One region of the Bacillus sp. AK031 genome, then DNA from elsewhere that is predicted to be linked to it. Evidence: riboswitches for the same ligand, from Rfam matches in the RefSeq annotation. Region 1 holds a riboswitch; the other holds the start of a gene.

Region 1 (4,007 bases):
AAGAACAGAATCTTCCATTAACGGAGCAGATTACTTGAAGAAACTCACGAGTTGGCTAAAAATGCTGTTAGCTTAAATAAAGGGAAATTTTCCCGTTAAATGCAGATTAGAAGTAGTTTTTGATAAAATAAGGGGAATTTTTCCCTCTATTTCAGTCAAAGGTACCTATTTTTACAATTTTTGATTCAAATAAGAGGAATTTCTCCCGCTATTTAAGCTGTTTTCAGCACAATTTGCTAAATAAGGGGAATTTTTCCCTTTATAAATCTCAACTAGCAGAGAACCTGATTTCATTTTTTTAAGAATGCAAAAGGTGAACGGTGGATCTGATGCTCAACTATTCAGCCATCTGGGGCGTTAATTGAATAACCGGCAATAAAAAAAACCGGTCAGGTGCACATCAGCCTCTGACCATTTTTTTATTCAGATATGATTGAATTTCAACTACAAAAGCTCCACAATTTCATTTGTTAATTAGATGTTTGTACTTCAAAACTGAACCCGTTAAGCGAATGCCCTTTTTTTGATTTATATAGCAACTGACGCCAGCAGTTCTTCGATATCCTGCTCCATATCAATGGGATCGGTTGTACACTCAAACCGCTTCACAACTTCACCATTGGTATCAATCAGGAATTTAGTGAAGTTCCACTTGATCGAGTAATCGTCTGTCAGATATTCCGGGTGCTTGGCATTGAGAAGCGGGATTAAGATCTTTGCCACCGGATGTGCTTTATTGAAACCATCAAATGATTTTTGATGGGTCAGGTAATTAAACAAAGGATGCATATTTTCATCCCTGACATTAACCTTCTGGAACAATGGAAAGTTAACCCCATAATTCAGCAGACAGCTGTTTTGGATTTGTTCATTAGAATCCGGCTCCTGATTGTCGAACTGGTTACAAGGAAAGCCCAATATCACAAACCCTTTATCTTTATAGCGGTCATACATTTTTTGCAGGTCTTCATACTGATAAGTGAATCCGCATCTGCCGGCTGTATTGACAATCATGACCACCTTGCCTTTATATTCTTCCAGTGCTTTTTCAACACCATTCATTGAAACCGCTGAATAATCATAAATACTCATTCTATTACCTCCTGGATTATATTTAATAGTATCAAAGAACTATGTAATAAGTCATACATTCATTATACATGTTCAATACAATCAATCAATTAAATTGCCTCAAGTTAAGCGTGCCCAACATTTCCACCCCAACCTTCACTATCATTAAACCCACTTCCCAACCAGCACTTTCGAAAAAATCATACTAAATAGTTTGATATTCTGATTTGATATGTTAGAATGCTTATAAATAAATAGTCACCAAAACCACTGGGGGAGCCTTGTAAAGGCTGAGATTAAGGTATAACTTTAAGACCCTTTGAACCTGATCTAGTTCATACTAGCGGAGGGAAGTGCAGCGATTGATTACGATTTTCAAAGATTAATCAAGCCGCCTTCCTGCATATTCAGGGAGGCGGCTTTTTTATTTCCAGAAGTATTCACCAAAGGGGTTATCATTATGAAAAAACCTGTGCTGCATGCCGTTACCACTGGTGGGAAATCGGTTGAAGACACGGTGTCCGAGGCTTTACTGATCAGTCCATTTGTTGAGGCCATACATATAAGGGAACATGCCAAGACTGCCAGAGAAATATTTGAGCTGACGCAACTGATGATTAAAAAGGGTGTCCCTTCGGATAAGATCATTATCAATAACAGGGTAGATGCAGCAATGGCTGCCGGAATCAGCAGAGTTCAGCTGGGCTATCATAGTTTGCCTGTCAGTACTGTCAGAAATGCCTTCCCACAACTCTCGATCGGAAAATCCGTTCATTCCTTACAGGAAGCACTTCAAGCAGAAAGAGAGGGAGCGGATTATATTTTGTATGGCCATGTTTTTGAAACAGGCTCTAAATCGGGGCTGAAGCCTAATGGTTTAGAAGATTTGAGCTCCATTACCGCATCGCTTACTATACCAGTCCTGGCCATTGGGGGCATTAAGCTGGATAACCTGCATAAAGTTGTTAAAGCCGGTGTCTCTGGTATTGCTGTCATGTCAGGATTATTCAATACAGACAAACAAACAGAGACCGCCATAGCCTATCAAAAACAATTGGAGATGGTGTTTCATGAATAAGAAATACGACCTTATTGTTGTCGGAGGAGGAATTATCGGGAGCTCTATCGCATTTCAGCAAACAAAACTGGGCAGGAAGGTACTTATTCTTGATAAAAATAAATTATCATCCGAGGCATCCTCTGCCGCAGCTGGAATGCTTGGAGCTCAGGCCGAGATTGATGAAAACCTTGCCATGTTAAAGCTTGCCCTCAAAAGCCGCAGGATGTTTCCAACTCTGATTCAGGAGTTGGAGGAACTTACGGGCATTCATATTGGGCTTGTTAATAAAGGCATGATCAAAGTTGCACAAAATGAAAAAGAAATTACTTTATTACAAGAACAGGTTCAGTTCCATCGAGAGTGGGATTCCGGAGTCAGATGGCTGGACGGTCACACTTTGAAACAGCATGAACCTTTTCTTTCATCCCATCTATCAGGCGGGATGCTGATCCCGAATGACGGTCAACTCCAGGCTCCGCAATTATCACAGGCTTTTGCCAAAGCCGCCATGGCTAAAGGAGCGGACGTTATTGAATTTTGTGAAGTGGAGAAGCTGCTTTACAACCAACTAAGTGTGGAAGGTGTTAAGACATCGGTGGGGACATTTACCGCCGCGAATGTTGCCGTTACTTCCGGGGCTTGGGCTGGAAAACTTTTAGAAGAGACAGGAATTTCATTAGATATTTACCCTGTTAAGGGCGAGTGCTTCTCTGTCATTCCATCTCGCCCGCTGATCAATGCAACCATCTTTTCCGATCAAGGATGTTATATTGTCCCCAAAAGAGATGGCCGGATGATCATCGGGGCGACTAGCTGCTTGAACAGTTTCGATAAGAATGTTTCTTTGAAGGGGATTTCTGCCTTGTCCAAAAAGGCTCTTTCCCTGGTCCCCGACATCGGCAACGCAAGCTGGGAAAAAGCCTGGGCAGGAATACGTCCTCAGACGGGAGATGGTTTGCCCTATATAGGGATCCACCCTTCCATTGAAGGCCTTTATATCGCTGCAGGCCATTATCGTAACGGAATTTTATTAAGCCCGATAACAGGAAAAATAGTTTCGGATCTGATTGAAAATAGCGTTACGGATGAAGAAAGCAAATTATATGAAGCTTTCAGAGTTAACCGTACCAACCAAAGAATTTCCACTTCATAGGAGGATGTCCAATGAATCTAGTGATTAATAGTGATGCAGTGCAGGTTCCTGACTCTATAGAGACAGTGGAAGAAATGCTGGCACACTTTAAATTAGACAAGAAAGTCGCCATCGTAGAATTGAACGCTGAGATCTTGGAAAAAAGCAAACATGCAGAAACCAAGTTAGCCAATGGAGATATAGTTGAAATAGTACATTTTGTAGGAGGCGGATGAACATGTTGAAAATTGGTTCTTATGAATTTAAATCCAGATTGCTTTTAGGTACTGGTAAATATCCCGACTTTGATACCCAGAAGAAAGCCGTTGATGTGTCAGAAACAGAAGTACTGACGTTTTCCGTTCGACGCATGAATATTTTCGAACCGAGCCAGCCTAACTTTCTTGAAAAATTGGATACTGAGAAGTACACGCTGCTGCCTAACACAGCGGGTGCCAAAACAGCAGAGGAAGCTGTAAGGACAGCCAAACTCGCGAAGGCATCAGGCCTTTGTGACATGATCAAGGTCGAAGTGATCGGTGATTTTAAAACACTGCTGCCTGACCCGATCGAAACACTGAAAGCAACAGAAGAACTTCTGAAAGAAGGCTTTACCGTTCTTCCTTATACATCTGATGATGTCCTGCTCGCAAAGAGACTGCAAGAGATGGGTGTACATGCCATCATGCCTGGTGCTTCTCCTATTGGATCAGGCCAGGGGATTATCAACCCGCTTAATTTAAG
Region 2 (4,007 bases), 940 kb from region 1:
GCCCAAAACGGTTAAAAAGACAGTGGAAGTCAAGTGTTCCTGAAATGACGGCCAGACAGCAATTGCTTCTGTTCCGATACCTGTTGGAGAAGGGAGCAGCCATTTTGGTATGTCAGCGATCCTTGTACTTGCCTCCCATATAATGAACAAAAGGATGATGACCACGGTTGGCCGCCATCCTCTCTGAAGGAATCTGTTTATCATCGATATTTCTCCGTTAATTCTCCCATGGAAATCCCGCTTGGCTGATAAAGAATCTTCACTTGGGAGATCACATTCCTGCTTCCCATTTCAATCATTTTCTCATTCATTTTTTCAATGATTTTCATTAAGTCGCTTAAATTTCCTTCCATTGTTGTTTCAAGCGGGTGCACTTCATATTTAACCCCTGAATCCTCAATAATTGAAATCGCCGCATCAACATATGGAATGACATCTTCACCCTCTTTTGTTTTAGGTAATATTTGAATACTTACTAAACTGTTCTCCATCTTAAACCCACCTTTTACTCTGGCAAGAATTCGTTCGTGAATGCTTTTTCAGCGTCCAATTCTGATTCCAGAAGTTCATTTTCATACATCCAATTTGCGTAGTTTTCCCATACTGCCAGCTTCTGTTCTCCCCATCTTGGAGCATCATCTGTATATTTTGAGGCAAGCCATTCCTGGCTTTTCTTCACGAGGTCCGCATCCAGGTCAGGTGCCGCATCAATCAGAATCTGAGCAGCTTCCTCCGGATTTTCGATGGCAAAGTTATATCCTTTAGATGCAGCAGCAACAAACGCTTCAACCGTTTCAGGATTTTCAGCGATCATTTCTTCATTCGTCGTCAGTACAGGAGTATAATAATCCAGTTTCTCTGAGTAGTCTGTTAAATATATCATATTGATATCTTCATTTCTAAGCTCTGCTTCGATTCCTGTCCATCCATAATAGATCCAAGCAAAATCAATGTCCCTTTGAACGGCAGTAAAGAAATCACTGTCACCCATATTTACGAAATCAACTTTTTCGACATCGGCATTTTCCTGCTTCATGATGGAAGCCATGACAGCTTCTTCAACTGGTGATCCCCAGCCCCCGTAAGTCTTTCCTTCAAAGTCCTCAGGTGTTTCAATGTTCTTTTCGGCAGGAGAAGCAAATCCTGACGTGTTATGCTGGATAACAGCGGCAATCGATACAAGCGGGACATCCTGGACCCGAGCCTGTGTCACACCTTCCTGGTAACCAACCCCGAATTCAGCTTGTCCGGAAGCAACAATAGAGTCTGCTCCCGCTTCACCTGGCATAATGATTTCCACATCAAGACCTTGTTCTTCAAAGTAACCTTTTTCCTTCGCAACATACAGCCCCGTATGATTGGTGTTAGGTGTCCAGTCCAACACAACGGATACCTCTTCTAAAGTTTCCGTTTCCCCTCCGCCATCGTTTGCGTTGTCATTCTGTCCTGAATTATTTGTCTGTCCGCAGCCAGTAATCAGAACCGCTGAGAATAATGCTAATAAAGCTTTTTTCATTTTATTTTCCACCTTTATAAAGTAAAGATTTACGAGAGAATAGGGACGTTCCCTAATTTGATTGCAAGCTTTCTGACAATAAAAAAGCGCCTCGGGAAAGAACCCGGGACGCATATTGAAAACAGATGAACCGTTTAGAATATGTTCCCTACGCTGGCTTCAACCAGATCAGGTTCCAAGGGTCAGTATCTATCAAGGATACTATCTCAACCAGCTTCACTGGTCCCCCCACTATTCTCGCATATTTATTATTTTCCATTCTTTACTTTGACATAAACATCCCGGTATTTCAAGTATTTTAATGCTTTAAAGCATTAAGAGGGACTGTCCCTCTTTGCGCTTTAACGCGGTGAAGCGAGGTTGCAGGCCCTCTTGTTTTGATGTTGGGTATATACAGGTTATAATGAACCGAAGAATGTTGACGAGGAGGATCACAAATGGAAAGAATACATCTGGCAGAAGACCTTACATTCTCAAGGTTTGTCCACGGGCTCTGGCGCCTATCGGATTGGCAGCAATCCAAAGAAGAAACGTTAAGGTTGATCGAAGAAGTAATGGAAACCGGAATCACTACATTTGATCATGCAGACATTTATGGAAGCTATACATGTGAAGAATTATTCGGGAATGCCCTTTCCTTAAAACCTTCTTTACGCAAGAAAATGGAAATCGTCACTAAATGCGGCATTGTACTGCCTTCTAAGAACCGTCCCCAGCACAAAACACATCACTATAATACAAGTAAAGAACACATAATGAAGTCTGTGGAAAACTCACTCAAGAACTTAGGAACAGATTACATAGACGTCCTGTTGATTCACCGGCCGGACCCTTTCATGGACCCTGAGCAGACGGCAGAAGCTTTCAACCAGCTTCACAAAGAGGGGAAAATAAGATATTTTGGTGTATCAAACTTTAAGGATCACCAGTTCAGCATGCTTCAATCTTATCTGGATTTCCCACTGGTGACCAACCAAATTGAATTGTCACCATATGAACTTGAAAATTTTGAAGACGGCACGTTGAATCACGCTTTGCAAAATAGAATCCCGCCTATGGCATGGTCCCCATTAGCGGGAGGTAAAATTTTTGCAAGCGAGGATGAAAAATCAGTCCGCCTGCTGAACACCCTTGAAAAAATCAAAGAAGAAACAAATGCAGGGGGAATCGACCAGATTATTTTTGCATGGCTGCTTAACCATCCTGCACGAATTCTTCCTATCATCGGGTCCGGAAGAATTGAGAGAATCCAGACAGCTGTTGCTTCTCTTGATATCAAGCTGGATCATGACCAGTGGTTTGAGATCCTGCAAAGCTCTATGGGACATGACGTACCATAACCCAAAGGTGTCATCAACTCAAAAAGAATCCTGCCGAAATCGGCAGGATTCTTCCTTGTTTCAAGCTTCACTTAGATGATTTCCCATAACCTTGTTCAAAGAACCCTCTACATAATGTTCCAGATACTCTCTCTGCAGTTCATTCTTGCTCAGTTCATATAGTTGTTTGTCAGATATTTTATAAATTCCTATTCTTAATAATTGTTTAATATAGAAATCTTCTGTTGTTTTTGTATTTCTCTGATGCACGGTTTATCCCTCCGAGAAGAGTATACCCGCTTTTCTGCTTTTCTAACCTCTGACCATAAACTCTATGAAAAAGACTGAGTGACAGGTAAGACGATAGAAACGGTTGTACCTGTACCTTCCTTGCTTTCATAATGGATGGTGCCATTGTGTTCCTCGATGATCTTGAAGCTCACCATAAGCCCAAGACCGGTTCCATCTGACTTGGTTGTGTGGAATGGAGTTCCCAGCTGTTTAAGATTCTCCTCAGAAATTCCATCTCCTTCATCTCGAATCATAAGCTTAACGAGACTCGCTTCTTCAAGGCTTTCCGTTTTGATTGTTAGATTTCCGCCTGTTGGCATTGCTTCAATTCCATTTTTGATCAAATTGATCAACACCTGCTTGATATGCTTGGCATCACATTCAATTTGCGGAAGCCCTTCCTCGAGATCGCTTTCGAAATGAATCTCCTGATGGTTTGCGTCGTTCTCCATAACCTTTAGAGTATATTCAATAATATTGTTAAAGTCATGAGGCTCAACATCCATCCCTTTTGGCTTCCCGATAACCAAAAGATCATCCAGTAAGGAAGTGATTCTATCTATTTCTTTCGTCATTATATTGTAATACTCACTATCCTCCGGGTGCTTTTCATTCTGCAGCTGCGTAAACCCTTTAAGAGAGGCCAATGGATTTCTAACTTCATGGCTGATAGACGTCGCAAACTTTCCTACGGTTGCCAGCTTTTCAGTGTTGCGCAGTTCGTTACTTATTTCTATAGTAGCCTTTACGTACGAACTGAAACGCCTCAACAGTAAGAAAGCCAGTAAAGCAAATATAAACACTAACACGTAACCCAGAATAACCTGGACATTATTATAAACCCAAATATAAAGAAAAACATATTTAATAGTTGTTATTCC

What was found. Region 1 has a riboswitch for thiamine pyrophosphate ahead of tenI (thiazole tautomerase TenI). Riboswitches for the same ligand answer to the same signal wherever they lie in the genome.
Region 2: it holds a riboswitch for thiamine pyrophosphate, as region 1 does, so the genes downstream of both, M1E09_RS16710 (ABC transporter substrate-binding protein) here and tenI (thiazole tautomerase TenI) in region 1, are expected to answer to the same signal.

What each region holds. Positions count from the first base shown of each region.
Region 1 covers NZ_CP096424.1:2,323,014-2,327,020, forward strand. The annotation lists gene M1E09_RS12015 (glutathione peroxidase) at 529-1,092, opposite strand; TPP riboswitch at 1,334-1,440, shown strand; gene tenI (thiazole tautomerase TenI) at 1,532-2,149, shown strand; gene thiO (glycine oxidase ThiO) at 2,142-3,284, shown strand; gene thiS (sulfur carrier protein ThiS) at 3,296-3,499, shown strand; gene M1E09_RS12035 (thiazole synthase) at 3,496-4,007, shown strand, end outside.
Region 2 covers NZ_CP096424.1:3,261,598-3,265,604, forward strand. The annotation lists gene M1E09_RS16700 (ABC transporter permease) at 1-204, opposite strand, end outside; gene M1E09_RS16705 (thiamine-binding protein) at 201-491, opposite strand; gene M1E09_RS16710 (ABC transporter substrate-binding protein) at 506-1,516, opposite strand; TPP riboswitch at 1,645-1,756, opposite strand; gene M1E09_RS16715 (aldo/keto reductase) at 1,954-2,856, shown strand; gene M1E09_RS16720 (Fur-regulated basic protein FbpA) at 2,917-3,105, opposite strand; gene M1E09_RS16725 (ATP-binding protein) at 3,168-4,007, opposite strand, start outside.